DNA from 3 places in the Salipiger sp. ABN3_019 genome. Region 1 is predicted to be linked to each of the others. Evidence: riboswitches for the same ligand, from Rfam matches in the RefSeq annotation. Region 1 holds a riboswitch; each other region holds the start of a gene.
What was found. A riboswitch is a leader RNA that binds a small molecule or an ion and turns the genes downstream of it on or off. The one in region 1 is predicted to bind cobalamin.
Positions count from the first base shown of each region.

Region 2: another riboswitch for cobalamin. It lies ahead of ACXAD2_RS26840 (TonB-dependent receptor plug domain-containing protein); the one in region 1 lies ahead of ACXAD2_RS04770 (ABC transporter substrate-binding protein).
Region 3: another riboswitch for cobalamin. It lies ahead of nrdH (glutaredoxin-like protein NrdH); the one in region 1 lies ahead of ACXAD2_RS04770 (ABC transporter substrate-binding protein).

Region 1 is NZ_JBSWTP010000004.1:176,514-182,032, reverse strand. It holds gene ACXAD2_RS04775 (FecCD family ABC transporter permease) at 1-841, opposite strand, end outside; gene ACXAD2_RS04770 (ABC transporter substrate-binding protein) at 838-1,851, opposite strand; cobalamin riboswitch at 2,021-2,216, opposite strand; gene cobO (cob(I)yrinic acid a,c-diamide adenosyltransferase) at 2,417-3,028, opposite strand; cobalamin riboswitch at 3,067-3,279, shown strand; gene ACXAD2_RS04760 (DUF1636 family protein) at 3,370-3,813, shown strand; gene cobW (cobalamin biosynthesis protein CobW) at 3,810-4,865, shown strand; gene cobN (cobaltochelatase subunit CobN) at 4,890-5,519, shown strand, end outside.
Region 2 is NZ_JBSWTP010000010.1:1,025,020-1,030,538, forward strand. It holds gene ACXAD2_RS26825 (hypothetical protein) at 1-22, shown strand, start outside; gene ACXAD2_RS26830 (ABC transporter ATP-binding protein) at 29-709, shown strand; gene ACXAD2_RS26835 (ABC transporter permease) at 706-2,034, shown strand; cobalamin riboswitch at 2,122-2,327, shown strand; gene ACXAD2_RS26840 (TonB-dependent receptor plug domain-containing protein) at 2,440-4,272, shown strand; gene ACXAD2_RS26845 (ABC transporter substrate-binding protein) at 4,272-5,087, shown strand; gene ACXAD2_RS26850 (FecCD family ABC transporter permease) at 5,084-5,519, shown strand, end outside.
Region 3 is NZ_JBSWTP010000010.1:780,608-786,126, forward strand. It holds gene ACXAD2_RS25660 (alkaline phosphatase D family protein) at 1-752, opposite strand, end outside; gene ACXAD2_RS25665 (asparaginase) at 846-1,838, opposite strand; cobalamin riboswitch at 2,413-2,613, shown strand; gene nrdH (glutaredoxin-like protein NrdH) at 2,711-2,932, shown strand; gene nrdI (class Ib ribonucleoside-diphosphate reductase assembly flavoprotein NrdI) at 2,952-3,365, shown strand; gene nrdE (class 1b ribonucleoside-diphosphate reductase subunit alpha) at 3,350-5,473, shown strand.

The DNA of each region.
Region 1 (5,519 bases):
CATGCGGGATGACCAGCCCGACAAAGCCGATGGATCCGACGAGGCTGACCATGATGGCGGTCATCAGCGTGGTCGCCCCGATCAGCACAATCTGCACGCGGCGCACCGGCACGCCAAGCGCAGCGGCGGCGGCGGCGCCAAAGGCAAAGGCGTCCAAGGCGCGGGCAAACCAGACGCAGGCGGCAAGGCCCAGCCCGGCGGCGGGCAGCGCCAGCCAGACATCCGGCCAGCGCACCCCCGACAGGTTACCGAGCAGCCAGTACATGATCCCGCGCGCCTGTTCGGCATTGGCCGACTTGGTGATCAGAAAAGACGTCAGCGCATTGAACAGCTGCGATCCGGCAATCCCGGCCAGCACCAGCTGCGCCGAGCCGCCCCCCGCCGCCCGGGCCAGCACGACAACCAGAACGAAGGACAGCGATGCCCCGGCAAAGGCGCCCGCCGACATGCCGATCGCGCCACCGCCGAGCCCAAGGATGGTGACGGCCACCGCCCCGGTTCCCGCCCCTGCCGAGACCCCGAGCAGGTAGGGATCGGCCAACGCATTGCGCACCAGCGCTTGCAGAATTACGCCCGACAGCGCCAGCCCCGCACCGCAGCCCGCGGCAACCAGACTTCGCGGCAGCCGGTAGGACCAGATGATGCCGGCGTCGATCGGATCAATCTCGTGGCCTGCGCCCCATAGGTGGTTGGCAAAGACCTCTGCCACCATCGACAAAGGCAGCGGCGTCTCTCCCAGCACGGTCCCGGCGACAACCGCCAGCACCAAAGCGGCGATGCCGGCAGGTGCCCACAGGAGCAGGGGCCGCGCGACCCCCGCCGGCATCGTCAGATCGGTCATTCGAGGTCGAAACCGCTCAGCGCATCCGCCAGCGTCTCAAGCGCGCCGACATTGCGGATCGAAGGGTCCATACCATGCGCGTCGAGGATCACGATCCGACCGTTCTTCACCGCATCCATCTGGCTCGCGACGGGATCGGTGCGCAGGAACTCCAGCTTCTTCTCGATATCGTCGGCGGGGAAGCGGCGGCGGTCCATCCGGGCGGCGACGATCACCGTCGGGTTGGCACGGGCGATGGTTTCCCAGCTGACGGTGGGCCATTCCTCGTTGCTGTCGACGACGTTCTCTAGCCCGAGCGCCTGCATCATATAGGCGGGCGCGCCGCCCTGACCGGCGACATAGGGGTCGATGTCCATCTCCGCCGAGGAGAACCAGAACACCGCAGACGCATCCTCTGGCAGATCGAGGCTTTCGGCTTTCTCGATGGCCGCCGCTTCGCGCGACTTCAGATCAGTGACCAGCGCGTTGCCGCTCTCTGCGACGTCAAAGATCTGCGACAGCTCGGTGATGCCCCGATAGACGCTGTTCATCGAGTAGAGCTCGAGCCGCGTGCCATCGACACCGACCGAATTGTCCTTGCCGACGCAATCGGCGGGCAGCGTGTAGGTCGGGATGCCAAGATCGTGGAACTGCTCGCGCGTGGCGACGATGCCCTGCGGGCCGATGTGCCATTCGTATTGTTCGACGACGAGCCCGGGCTTCTTGGCGACGACGCTTTCGAAGCTCGGGTCATTGTCCGCCAGCCGCTCGATCCCGGCGTTCAGCGTTTCGAACTCGGGCAGCACCTTGGTGAACCAGACCGAGGTGCCGGTCACCTTCTCGCCGAGGCCCAGCGAGTAGAGTATCTCGGTCGCGGCCTGGCCGACCGTCACGGCGCTTTCGGGCGCGGCGTCGATGGTCAGCGCGACGCCGCAGTTTTCCAGCGTCAGCGGATAGGATGTTTGAGCATTTGCCGCCAGCGGCAGCAGGGCGACCCCGAGGGCTGCCGCAATCAAGGGTGCGCGATACATGAAGTGTCTCCAGAAGGGTGGCCGACCGAAGACAGGGAGGGGAACGCCGCGCACACGGCTGGCGGGGCGACGGAAGATTGGCTTCCCCCGCGCAAGCTGGCAATGGCCGGTGCCCCTGGGCACCGATAGACGAATTTCATAGGCACCTCCCCGGACATCCCCGTCCGGGCCGCGTTGCGTTGCGTCGGCAGGTCTCCTGACTGGCGGGTCGTTGCACCGAGCGGCCTTCCCATGGCTCTGGGCCACAGTGGCTGTGTCGCTTGGTGCTCGCCGCCTACAGTTGCGGGGGCAGTTCCGGTTCACCGTTTGGCGCGGTGGCGGATTCCCTTTTGATTCCTTTCGGAAACCGACGAAGGTTCTTTAGCGGCTCACGATCCGCTCTGGCAACTGCCTTTCGCCGCGCATCGCCGGGCGGGCGGCGCTCTGCGGCAGAGCAGAGCCGCACCCGCGGATGCGAGTCGCGCGGCAAAGCAAACGTCTGCGGCCCGTCGGCCAGACGCGGGCACAGCGCTCAGACAGGGTGTGATCAGGTGCCGGCGCGCGCCATCATACGCACCGCCAGAGCTCAGAATTCCACGCCCTTCTGCGCCTTGACGCCCTCTTTGAACGGATGCTTGAGGAGGCTCATTTCGGTGACCAGATCGGCGGCCTCAATCAGCTCGGGTTTGGCATTGCGTCCGGTCAGGCAGACATGGGTCATGGGCGGCTTGTGGGTCTGCAGAAAGTCCACAACCTCGTCGATGTCGAGATAGTCGTAGCGCAGGGCGATGTTGATCTCGTCCAGCAGCACGAATTGCACCTCGGGGTCGAGAATTTGTTTCTTGGCGATCTCCCAGCCGTTGCGGGCGGCGGCGATGTCGCGCTGGCGATCTTGGGTGTCCCAGGTAAAGCCCTCGCCCGAGACGAAGAAGCGGCACTCCTGCGCAAAGCGATTGCGCAGAAACTCGGCTTCTCCGGTCACCCAAGTGCCCTTGATGAACTGCACCACGGCGCAGGGCATACCATGCGCAATACAGCGCATGATCATCCCGAAGCCCGAGGAAGATTTGCCCTTGCCCGCCCCGGTATGGACGATGATCAGGCCCTTTTCTTCGGTTTTCGTCGCCATCATCCGCGTGCGTGCGGCTTTGATGCGCTTCATCTTTTCGTTGTGGCGTGTGTCGAGGTCATCGCTCATTGCAACGCTCCGTCGCTTGACAAGGGTCGGTTTTGGAGCGCATCTGGCATCACGCTGGTGCCCGTGTAAACGGGTGAAAAGGGAATGCGATGGCCTCGTGAGAGGCCCAAAGCAGCCGCCCCCGCGACCGTGAACGGAAAAGGGCGCTCAACTTGCCACTGGCCGCAACAGGCTGGGAAGGCAGAGCGTCCGCTGGGCTTATGTCCTTGAATTCCGTGAGCCGGGAGACCTGCCAGCCTGACTGATGAGACCGGACGGGGTGTGCCGGTGTCGGGGTGTACCCTTTTGCCGGGACTCATTCCGCCGATACCTCCGTGCGCACTGCCGATAGGGCGAGGCGAATGAATAACTGCGCGCACACGCTAAGAGTGACCGAACGAACCGAGGCCGACAGCGAGCTGTTGGTCTGCGTGAAATGCCGACCTAAGGCAAACAGCAAAACGCCCGGCGACAACGACGGGCTGCGCCCGGGGCGCCGGCTCTACGACGCGCTGCTGGCGGCGGGTGCGCCCGAGGGCGTGCGTCTGCGCGCCGTGGAATGCCTGCAGAACTGCGACGCGGGCTGTACCGCGGCGCTGCGCGGCGGTGCCGGCAAATGGACCTATGTCTACGGCAATCTCGAAAGCGCGCTGGCCGGGGTGCTTCTTGAAGGCGCGCGCGCCTATCACGCGGCGCCGGACGGGCTGATCCCATGGCGGCAGCGGCCTGACCATTTCAAACGCAACTGCGTGGCGCGCATCCCGCCTGCCGAATTCCCCGATCCGCTTGAGGAGACCGACACATGAGCGATCTTTCGAAACTGCCTGTCACCGTCATCACCGGCTTTCTCGGCGCGGGCAAGACCACGCTGATCTCGGCGCTGATGCAGAACCCCGGCGGGCGGCGGCTGGCCGTGGTGGTCAACGAGTTCGGTGACGTCGGCGTCGATGGTGAGATCCTCAAGGGCTGCGCCATCCCCGACTGCCCGGCCGAGAATATCCTTGAGCTGTCGAACGGCTGCATCTGCTGCACCGTGGCCGATGACTTCATTCCCACCATCGAGGCGCTGATGGCGCTCGAGCCGCGCCCCGACCACATTCTGATCGAGACCTCGGGTCTGGCGCTGCCGAAACCTTTGCTGAAGGCCTTCGACTGGCCCGACATCCGCTCGCGCATCACCGTCGACGGGGTGATCGCACTGGCCGATGCCGAGGCGGTGGCGGCGGGGCGGTTCGCGCCCGATGTGGCGCGGGTCGATGCGCAGCGCGCTGCCGACGACAGCCTCGACCACGAGACCCCGCTGTCGGAGGTCTTTGAGGATCAGATCGCCTGCGCCGACCTCGTGCTGCTGACCAAGCCCGACCTTGCCGGGCCGGAGGGCGTCGCCAAGGCGCGGGAGGTGATCGCCGCCGAAGCGCCGCGCCCGATCCCGGTGATCGAGGTGGCCGAAGGCGTGGTCGATCCGCGCGTCATCCTCGGTCTTGAGGCGGCGGCCGAGGACGATATGGCAGCCCGTCCCAGTCACCACGACACGCCGCATGATCACGACCATGACGACTTTGAGTTGATCGTCGTGGACCTTCCTGAGCTGGCCGATCCCGCCGCGCTGGTGGGCGCGATCGAGGGGTTGGCGCGGGATCACAACATCTTGCGCGTGAAGGGCTATGCTGCCGTCGCAGGCAAGCCGATGCGGCTGCTGATGCAGGCGGTGGGCGCGCGGGTGCGCCACCAGTTTGACCGTCCGTGGCAGCCGGGCGAGGCGCGGCAGGGCAAGCTGGTGGTCATCGCAGAACATGACGACATCCGCCGCGAGGTGATCGAGGCCGCGCTGGGGACGGCCCGCCAGCCCGCCGAATAGACCGCATAGACCCTGGGGCCCGCCATGCATGTCATCTTCCGCGAGAGCCATGGGCTCGAGGAAAGCGCCACGCCGACCGATCTGGGCCAAAGCCCGGCGGAGCTGGTGGTGCTGTCCTTCTCCGACAGCGATCTCGGGGCTTTTGCGGCGGCGTGGCATCGCGCCGAGGGTGGCCTGCCGAGCCTGCGACTGGCCAATCTCGCGGCGCTGCAGCACCCGCTGTCGGTCGACACCTATGTGGACCGCACCCTTGAAGGGGCGACGGGCATCCTGATCCGGCTGATCGGCGGCAGGTCCTACTGGTCCTACGGGCTGGCTCAGGTGCAGGCGCTGGCGCAGCGCCGCGGCATCGCGTTGGCGGTGCTGCCGGCGGACGGGCGCGAGGATACGCAACTCGATGCGATCTCCAACCTGCCGATCTCGACCCTGCGGCGACTGGCGCAGCTCTGCGACATGGGCGGGACGGCGGCGGCGCATGGCGCGCTGGCGCAGCTGGCGCTGGCGGCGGGGCTCTCTGCCGGACCGGTGCCGGGCGCGCGGGCGCTGCCGGATTGGGGGCTCTGGACGCCCGAGGCTGGCGTGCTGGCGCTGGCAGATGCGAGGGGCGCTGCCCCTCGCGCTCCTCGGAGTAGTGCTGGAAAGATGAAGGGCAGC
Region 2 (5,519 bases), on a different contig from region 1:
CACCGACGCCAGCTACGGCTGAGCTGCCATGTCCCTCCCTCTCGAGATCTCCGGGCTGACCGTGCGCAGCCCCCGCGACCGTGTTCTGCTGGATGTGCCCAGCCTCTCCGCCCCGGCGGGCACGCTGATCGGCATCCGCGGCGCCTCTGGCGCTGGCAAATCCACGCTGCTTTACGCCATCGCCGGGCTGCTCGAGCGCGCCACCGGCTCCGTGCGCTGGGGCGAGACCGACCTGCTTGCGCAGAGCCCCGAGCGCCGCGCGCGCTTTCGCGCCGGGAACATCGGCATGATCTTTCAGGACTTCCTGCTGTTCGAGGAGCTTGGCGCTCTGGACAATGCCGCACTCACCGCCCTCTTCCGCCCGCGCGCCGAGCGTGCCGCCCTGCGCCAGCGCGCCGCCCAGCGCCTCGCCGCGCTCGGGCTTTCCGACACCGACCGGCGTGTCACCAGCTTCTCGGGGGGTGAGCGCCAGCGCGTCGCCATCGCCCGCGCCATGGCCGCCGAAGCGCCGGTCCTGCTGGCCGACGAGCCCACTGCCAGCCTCGACCGGCCCAATGCCGACCGGCTGATCGACGATCTGGTTGGGCTGGTCCGAACGCAGGGCACCACGCTGATCGCCGTCAGCCACGATGCGGCGCTGCTGGCGCGGATGGACCGGGTGCTGACCATCGCAGACGGACGTCTCGCACAGGACGAGGTGGCGGCATGAGGATGCTCTGGGACAGCCTGCCGGTGCTGGCGCAGGACATCGGCCTGCTGATCCTGCTGCTGGCGCCTGCGCTGCTCACTGGCCTTTTGGTACTGCGCGGCTACGCACCTTGGCCGCTGCTGCGCGGGTTCCTCAGCCGGTTCCGGACCAGCGCCGCGCTTTTCGTTCTGCTGATCGCCATTTCGGTTGGCATGGGCGTCGGGCTGCTCGCGCAGGAGCGCGGGCTGCGTCACGGCACCGCGCGGGCCGCCGACAAGTTCGACCTCATCGTCGCCGCGCCGGGCAGCGAGCTGACCGCGCTGTTCGCCTCGGTGTTCCTGCAGCCTTCGGATATGGCGCTGATCTCGGGCGCCACCTATGCCGAGATCGAGACCCACGAGCATGTGGCCATCGCCGCGCCGCTGGCCTTCGGCGACAGCTATGGCAACGCCCCCGTGGTGGGCACCACCGCCGAATTCCTGCGCCACCTGAGCGATGATCGTATCGAGGGCAGTCTCTGGCAGGATCACGCAGAAGCGGTGATCGGCGCGCTGGTGCCGCTGGAGATCGGCGCGCAGTTCACTCCGGCGCATGGGGTTGGCGACGCCGCCGATACCGAGGCGCATGGCGATGAGCACGGTCATGGCGGCGGCATCACCGTCACCGGGCGCATGGCCCCCACGGGCACGCCATGGGACCGGGCGATCCTCATCCCGGTCGAATACGTCTGGGAAATCCATGGTCTTGCGAATGGTCATTCGCCGGATCGCGACACCCAGATCGGCCCGCCCTTCGATCCCGAATATTTCCCCGGCACGCCTGCTGTGGTGATCCGCTCCGACGAGCTTTGGGCCAATTATGCCCTGCGCTCGGAGTTCACCCGCGATGGCGAGACCATGGCCTTCTTTCCCGGCGCGGTGCTGTCTGGCCTCTACCGGGTGATGGGCGACGTGCGGCAGGCGATGTCGCTGATGGCCTTGGTCACACAGGTTCTGGTCGCCGCCTCGGTCCTGCTGGGCCTCTTCATCCTCACCCGCCTGTTCCGCCGCCAGATTGCCTTGTTGCGCGCGCTTGGTGCACCGCGCCGCTTTGTCTTTGCCACGGTCTGGGCGTTCAGCGCGGCGCTGCTGCTGAGCGGTGCGGTGCTGGGGCTCGGGGTCGGCTGGGGCGCGGCCGAGCTTTTGTCGCGCGTGGTCACCGCCCGCACCGATATCGCCATCTCTGCCCCGCTGGGATGGGGCGAGCTGCATTTCCTTGCTGGCTTTGTGTCGGTGACCATGCTGCTGTCGCTGCTGCCCGCCGCGATGGTGCTGCGACAGCCGGTTGTGGACGGGCTGCGCAGCTAAGCTGATGCTCCCCAGAGGCGCGACACCAAGCCGCCCCCTTCGCGCCCTCTGACCGTTTGTGATTGTTGCGCGACGGCGAACTAGCCGCTATTCGGTGCCTGCTTCGGTTCCGGGCGGCCTGCCGCTCGGTGAATAGGGAATGCGGTGCGGGCCTTGGCCCAACTCCGCAACTGCCCCCGCAACTGTAAGCGGAGAGCGATGCCGGACCATGTCACTGCTCCCTTCGGGGGCGGGAAGACCCGGCGAAGCTGTGACCCGCGAGTCAGGAGACCTGCCGAAGCCGATCACCCAGTCCCGGCGCGGGGAGCGCTGCGGGCGACGGACCTTCCGTAGAGGTGGCATGACGCTAACCGTCTGCGGAAGGAGAAGTCCCTTCTTACGACACATAAAAAGGAAGAAGGGACAATGAAGCGACCCATTTTGTTCGGCCTGCGCGCCGCAACTGCCCTAGCGGCAGCCAGCCTGTCCGGCGCGGCCTACGCGCAGGAGGGCTATGACCTCGGCACCATCACCCTCAGCGCCAACCGCGGCGAGAGCACCGAGATCGAGCGCAGCGGCGCGACGGTTGAGGTTGTGACCAAGGAAGATCTGGAAAAGACCGGCGAGACTCGTGTCGCCGACTATCTTGCCAGCCTTCCGGGCATCAGCGTGACCACCAACGGCGGCATCGGCACCAACACCACCCTGCGCATCCGCGGTGCCAGCGGCCAGTACATCGGCGTCTACATCGACGGGATCAACGTCAACGATCCGTCGGGCACGCAGATCGAATACGACTTCGGCGCGCTGACCACCGCAGACGTCAGCCGGATCGAGGTGCTGAAAGGCTCGCAGTCGGCGCTCTACGGGTCCGAGGCCATCGCCGGTGTGATCAACATCACCACAGCGCGCCCGACGGAGCCCGGCCTCAGCCAGAACGTCGCCGCCGAATACGGCAGCTACAACACCCGCAAGCTGAGCTATAACCTCGGCTATCTGGGCGAGCGCGGCAGCTTTGCCACCACCCTGAGCCGGGTCGAGACCGATGGCTTCTCTGCCGCCGACGAGGACGATGGCAATGACGAGGCAGACGGCCACGAGTCCACACGGCTCAGCTTCTCGGGCGATTACGCGCTGACCGATACGGTCAGTCTGGGCGCATCCGGCTTCTGGCAGAAGACCGAAACCGAATACGACGAAAGCTACCCTGTCCTTGCCGATGGCACCCATGACGAGGTCTCCAAGAGCGAGCAATACGGTCTGCGCGGCTTTGCCCGCATCGACGCGGGCGCGCTGAGCCACGAACTCTCGCTCCAGTATTTCGAGAACGACCGTTCGACGTCGAGCAACGGCTACGACTACCCGTTCTATGGCCAGCGCTGGACCCTCGGCTATCAGGGACAGGCAGAGCTTTCGGCCACCACGCTGACCTTTGGCGCCGATGCCACCCGCGAGCAGTATGAGAATGACGGCGACGAGGGCGATCAGGACACCTATGGCATCTGGGCCCAGGCAAATTGGCACCTGTCGGACCAGATCGAACTGGTGACCGCCCTGCGCCACGACGATCACTCGGATTTCGGCGGCAAGACCACCGGCCGCGTCTCGCTGGCCTATCTGCCCAGCGATGATGTCACCCTGCGCGCCAGCGTCGGCACCGGCTTCCGCGCGCCTTCGCTCTACGAGCGCTACAACGCCTATGCCGGCAATCCCGATCTCGAGCCCGAGACCTCGCTCAGCTACGAGCTTGGCGCCGAGAAGCGCTTTGACGGCGGCAAGATCACGGCGACACTCTTCCGCACCGAGATCACCGACCTCATCGAGTACAACTACGACACTTGGGCGTACTCGCAGGTCGAAGGGACAAGCTGGATGCAGGGTGTCGAGCTGTCCGGGGAAACGCAGATCACCGACAGGCTTGGGCTGGCGGCAGCCTACACATGGACCGACACCGAAGACGCCGAGACCGGCGACCGTCTCACCCGCGTGCCGCTGCATGATCTTGCGCTGACGCTTGATGCGGCGTTCACCGATGACTTCAGCGGCGCCTTCCGCGTGCGGCACGTCGCCGGGGTGGAGGACACCAACAACTCCCTGCCCGACTACACCGTCGCCGATGTGAATTTCCGCTACGCGCTGAGCGGCAATGCCGAGCTTTACCTGCGGGTCGAGAACCTCTTCGACGAGGACTATCAGACCGTGACAGGCTATGGCACCTCGGACCGCGCCGCTTATTTCGGCGTCCGGGGCAGCTTCTGATGCTGCGGCGCGCGCTGCTCTGCCTTGCCCTGGCCACCGCTCCGCTCGCGGGCGCGGCGGGCGAGGCACCGGCGCGCGTCGTCTCCATGAACCTTTGCACCGACCAACTGGCGATGCTGCTGGCCGCGCCGGGTCAGTTGGTCTCTGTCTCCGATCTGGCAAGCGACCCGCACAGCTCGGCCATGGCCGAAGAGGCTCGGGCCTATCCGGCGAACCACGGGCAGGCCGAGGAGGTCTGGCTGCTGCGCCCCGATCTGGTGATCTCGGGCAGTTTCACCGCGCAGGCGGCGGTGCAAATGCTGCAGCGCCTCGGCACCGAGGTGCTGACCCTGCCGCCCGCCTATTCGCTCGATGATGTGCCGGACCGCATTCGCGCTGTCGGGGAGGCACTGGGGCGCGAGGCACGCGCCGAGGCGCTCATCGCTGAGTTTCAAACGCAGCTCGCCGCGCTGCGCGCAGAGATCGCACGCCAGCCCACCGCCGCGCTCTACTACGCCAATGGCTACACCACGGGCGACAACACGCTGGCCGGGGAAATCCTTCTGGCCGCGGGCTTCGACAATATCGCCGGTCCGGGCGGCGGCGGTCATCTGCCGCTCGAAGCTCTGGCCATGGCCGATCCCGAGGCGCTGATCACCGCGCGCCCCTACCCCGGCGCATCGCGGTCCGAGGAAATCCTCGCGCATCCGGTGCTGCGCCAGATCCGCGAGGCGCGCGCCGGACATCAGATGACCGGCAGCGACTGGATCTGCGGCACCCCACACGTGCTGCAGGCCATCGCCGACCTCACCGACTTCCGCAAGGAGATCAAATGACCCGCGCCCTCGCGCTTCTCCTGCCGCTGGTGCTGGCGCTGGCGGCTCTCTCGCTGTCGCTTGGCCCCGCCGATGCGACCCTGCCCCAGAGCCTGCACGCGCTGATCGCGGGCGGCGACGGCCCGCTGCCCATGGTGATGCGCGAGATTCGCCTGCCGCGCATGCTGCTGGCGCTGATGATCGGCGGCTCGCTGGGGCTGGCGGGGGCGGCGCTGCAGGGCTATCTGCGCAACCCGCTCGCTGAGCCGGGCCTTTTGGGCGTCTCGGCCAGCGCCGCGCTTGGCGCCGTGCTGGCGATTCAGACCGGGCTCTCCGCCGCCTTCGCGCTCGCCCTGCCGCTGAGCGCGCTGGCCGCCGCGGTGGTTGCCGTGCTGATCCTCATGCTGCTGGCCGGGCGTGGCGGCGAGACGCTGACGCTGATCCTTGCCGGGA
Region 3 (5,519 bases), on a different contig from region 1:
AGCTGCGGCACATCCTCTTCGCGCGCCGCATGCTGGAACAAAAGATAGGTCTCGCGCGCGACGCGGAACAGCAGCTGCCCCACCGCCGAGCGGGTGGCGTCGCGGTGCAGCGAGCCCCAGCCGTCGCAGATGTCATGATCGTCCCAGACGCAAAGCGCGGGCACTTCGGCGGAGACCTCGGAAAATCCGGGGGCCGAGAAGGTGCTGAGGTAGCGCTCGTAGAAGCGGGCGCGCAGGTGGCGTTCGAGATCGGCAAGCTGCGCGGGCGTGGGGGTTTCGGGAATTTCGTCCGGCCAGTCGTCGCTGAGCGGATGGCCATGGGTCGCCTCGTCGGCATAGATTTGGTCGCCGCCCATGAGCATAAGGCCAAAGGCGCTGTCCCGGTGCTGGCCAAGCAGGCGCTGCCACATGGCGTTGCGCTCTTCGGCGTCGCGGCCAAGGTCGCCATGCTCTTCGCCGTTGCAGGAGACGAACGCGATGCGCAGATCACCGGAGAGATCGGCCTGCACCCAGCGCTCGGAGCCCTCGAAACTGTAGTGCGGCGCGTCCTGTGGCAGCGTCAGATCATAGCGCCAAAGCTGGCGGCCCTCGCAGGCGGCCAGAGGCAGCGGGGCGACACCCATGCCGCCCGCCAGCATCTCGCCGGGCGTCTCGCCCTCGGGGCGCACCACAAGCGCGGCGACGCGCAGCGCATCTGCCTTAGCGGCACGGAAATAGAGGATCGGGCCGATCCGATCGGGGAAACTGCTCATCTGCGGGGTCCTGCTGTGTCTTGCCTTCGCTAGAGATAGGCATCCGCCGCGGAAATGCCCGTGTCCGCGCGGAAAATCGCGCGGGAAGGTCTGTCAGACCTTGGCGATGGCCTCGGCGATCGCCGCCATACGCCCGGCACCTGTGGGCAGGGTCGGCAGCAGCGCAGCGAGCAGCAGACGGGCCTTGGCAGCGCTTAGGTCCCCGGCGAGCAGTGCGCCCGCCTCCACCATTGTGACGCCGCCGCTGTCGGAGCCATAGATGGCGCGGGTGCGTCCCTCGGGGCAGCGCGAGGCGAGGATCACCGGGATGCCCGCCGCCACCAGATCGCGCGTGGCATCCGCAAAGCCCTTGGGCGCATTGCCGCGGCCAAAGGCCTCGATCACCGCGCCGCTGGCGCCATTGGCCCCGGCCCACTGCAGATAGCGCGGCGTGCTGCCGAGCCCCAGCGCCACCAGCTCGACATCAGGATCAAGCGCGGGCGTGTCGATGACAAACCGCGGGCGTGCCGGGCGGGAGTAGAGATGCACCTCGCCCTCGTCGATCTCGCCCAGCTTGCCGTGGCCGTTCGAGCGGAATGTGTCGACGCGCGAGCTGTGCACCTTGCTGACGTAGCGCGCGCCGTGGATGTCGCCCTCGAAGACGATCACCGCGCCAACGCCGGTCAGGTCGGGCGTGGCGGCGGTGAGCAGCGCGTCGCGCATGTTGCGCGGCCCGTCGGTGTCGGGCTGGCCCGCGTGGCGCTGCGCCCCGGTGAAGACCACAGGCTTGTCGGATTTGACCAGCAGGCGGGCGAGGAAGGCGCTTTCTTCCATCGTGTCGGTGCCATGGGTGACGACCACCCCATCGACACCCGGCTCGGCAAGCCGCGCGTCGATATGGCGGCAGATACTATGGACCGTCTCGAGTGTCAGCGCGTTGCTGCCCGCCGCGGGAAGGTTGTCGACGGTAACGTCGATGCCCGGCAAGGGCGCATGCAGGTTTTTCAGCAGCGCGTCGCCGGTGAGCCCGGCGGTCACGGGGCCCCCTTCGGTCTGGGCAAAAGAGGCGATGGTGCCTCCGGTCGCGACGAGAACGATATGGGGCATGCGAAACTCCTATGGCACGGGATGCGCGGACCATGAGGCCCGGCGGCGACTGCGCGGAAGGATCGGCGCAGTGCCACCCACGCGGGATCGACCATGCAGAGGTTCGGAACCTTAGGGAAGATAGCGTTTTGGGAAGATACGGGGGGAGGCGGCGACCCAAGGGAGGAGGAGAAGGGTCGCCGCCGATTTCCGGGGCTTGAGGGAGGAGGAGTAAGCCCCGGGAAATCCCGTAACGCGTTTCCGCGTCTGTGAGCAGAATGTACTAACTGTTCCAATTGCTCACAATCGCAAAAGCTGCAAGCCTGCCCTGCTCTGTGCGCATGGCAGCGAGAACGCGGCAAATCCGCTCCAGTTTCAGCGATCTGCGTTGGTCGCAGCAGTCCACCCCTCAATGATGCAAGGGCGGGCTCGGATTGCGGCGTCTGGCGCTGCGGTGGCGGATGTGGTCTCTGGACCGCAGGCATTCCGAGGCACCACCTGCGCCGCGTGTCTCATCTGCCTCATTCCACATCATCTTGCGATTTCCGATCCGCCCACCGCTAACTGTATGTTGACGGCCTATTGGTGAACTGATCTACATGTAGTTGCTTTCGGTTCATCGAGTCGGGTGACGGCCCGGCGCGGCGCTAAGAGGGAAACCGGTCTGATTCCGGTGCTGCCCTCGCAACTGTAAGCGGCGAGTGAAGGCCCTGAGAGCCACTGGGATATCCCGGGAAGGCGCGGCCGGAACCACGACCCGCAAAGCCAGGAGACCTGCCGGAAGCCGGATAGAATTTACCACGAACGGAGGGTTCGGGGCGTGATCAAACGGCGGCAGGCAAAAGTCCTGTCCGGCGGTGCGCCCTCCCCTTCACAGCTTAGGACGCAAGAGCATGATCACCGTCTACTCGAAACCGGCCTGCGTGCAGTGCACCGCAACCACCCGCGCGCTGGACGCCAAGGGCATCGATTACAACGTGATCGACCTGACCGAGGACGCCGACGCCATGGCCCGCGTCACCGAGATGGGCTATCGCCAGGCGCCCGTGGTCACCTCGGGCGAGGACCACTGGTCGGGCTTCCGCCCCGACCTGATCGCACGCATCGCCTCCTGATCATTCGAGGGGATCGGCCATGTCCGGGCTCGTCTATTTTTCTTCTGCCAGCGGCAACACCGCGCGCTTCATCTCTGGCCTTGGCCGGGCGGCGCTGCGCATCCCGGTGTCGCCGAAAGAGATGACGCCCGAGACCGCCGACCCCTTCGTGCTGATCTGCCCGACCTACGCCGATGGCGAGGGCCGGGGCGCGGTGCCGAAACAGGTGATCCGCTTTCTCAATGACCCGTCCCGCCGCGCGCTGCTGCGCGGCGTGATCGCTGGCGGCAACCGCAACTTCGGCGAGACCTTCGCCCTTGCGGGCCGCGTCATCGCGCAAAAATGCAATGTCCCCCTGCTCTATTCCTTCGAGCTGGCGGGAACGACCAAGGATTTCGCCCGCGTCAACGACGGGCTCGACGCTTTCTGGGGGACCCCATGCTTGACCGCCTGAACGAGACGCTGGATTACCACGCGCTCAACGCGATGCTGAACCTCTATGACGAGGCCGGCAACATCCGCTTTGAGGCGGACCGCATGGCCGCGCGGCAGTATTTCCTGCAGCACGTGAACCAGAACACGGTGTTCTTTCACTCGCTGACCGAGAAACTGGGCTATCTCGTCGACGAGGGCTATTACGAGGCCGAGGTGCTCGCGCAGTATGAGCAGAGCTTCCTGCAGAAGATCTGGGACGCGGCCTTTGCCAAGAAGTTCCGCTTCCCGACCTTCCTCGGCGCGTTCAAATACTACACCTCCTACACGCTGAAGACCCGCGACGGGAAACGCTTCCTCGAACGTTACGAGGACCGTGTGGTGATGGTGGCGCTGGCGCTGGCGCGCGGCGACGAAGGGCTGGCGATGTCCTTCATGGAAGAGATCCTGTCGGGCCGCTTCCAGCCCGCCACGCCGACCTTCCTCAACGCGGGCAAGAAGAGCCGGGGTGAGCTGATCTCGTGCTTCCTGCTGCGCATCGAAGACAACATGGAAAGCATCGGCCGCGCCATCAACTCGTCGCTGCAGCTGTCGAAGCGTGGCGGCGGCGTCGCCCTGATGCTGACAAACATCCGCGAGGCCGGCGCGCCGATCAAAGGCATCGAGAACCAATCCTCGGGCGTCATCCCGGTGATGAAGCTGCTCGAAGACAGCTTCTCCTACGCCAACCAGCTTGGGGCCCGTCAGGGCGCGGGCGCGGTCTATCTGAACGCGCACCACCCCGATATCCTGAAGTTCCTCGACACCAAGCGTGAAAACGCCGACGAGAAGATCCGCATCAAGACCCTCAGCCTTGGCGTGGTGATCCCCGATGTGACCTTCGAGCTCGCCAAGCGCAACGAGCCGATGTACCTCTTCTCGCCGCATGACGTGCAGAAGGTCTATGGCGTGCCCTTCTCGGAAATCTCGGTCACCGAGAAATACGAGGAGATGGTCGAGGACAAGCGCATCCGCAAGACCAAGATCAACGCCCGCGCCTTCTTCCAGACGCTGGCCGAGATCCAGTTCGAGAGCGGATATCCCTACATCATGTTCGAGGACACGGTGAACGAGATGAACCCGGTGGACGGGCGCATCACCATGTCGAACCTCTGCTCGGAAATCCTGCAGGTGGCCGAGGCGTCGGAGTTCAACGACGACCTGAGCTACTCGAAGCTGGGCACCGACATCTCGTGCAACCTCGGCTCGATGAACATCGCCAAGACGATGGACGGCCCCAACTTCGGCACCTCGATCGAGACCGCGATCCGCGCGCTGACCGCCGTGTCGGAAATGTCTGCGATCGACAGCGTGCCCTCGATCCGCCGCGGCAACGACGAGAGCCGCGCGATTGGCCTTGGCCAGATGAACCTGCATGGTTACCTCGCCCGCGAGCATGTGCACTACGGCTCGGACGAGGGGGTCGAGTTCACCTCGGTCTATTTCGCCGCCGTGGCCTATCACGCGCTGCGCGCCTCCTGCGCCATGGCGCGGGAAAAGGGCATGACCTTCAAGGGTTTCGAGAAGTCGAAATACGCCAACGGCAGCTTCTTCGAGAAATATGTGACCCGCGACTGGCTGCCGCAGAGCGAGACCGTCGCCAAACTGTTCGACGGCATCGCCCTGCCCTCGCGCGCCGACTGGGAGCAGCTGAAGGCCGACGTGATGGAGCACGGGCTGTACAACCGCAACCTGCAGGCGGTTCCGCCCACCGGCTCGATCAGCTACATCAACAACTCGACCTCCTCGATCCACCCGATCGTGTCGAAGATCGAGATCCGCAAGGAAGGCAAGATCGGTCGCGTCTACTACCCGGCCGCCTTCATGAACAACGAGAACCTCGAGTATTACCGCGACGCCTATGAGATCGGTCCGGAGAAGCTCATCGACACCTATGCCGCCGCCACCGAACACGTGGATCAGGGCCTGTCGCTGACGCTGTTCTTCCCCGCCGAGGCGACCACGCGGGACATCAACCGCGCGCAGATCTACGCGTGGAAGAAGGGGGTCAAGACGATCTACTACGTGCGCCTGCGCCAGACCGCGCTGGAGGGCACCGAGGTGCAGGGCTGCGTGTCCTGCACGCTCTGAGGCGGCCGCGGGGGCTCTGCCCCCGCACCCCCGGAGTATTTTTGGA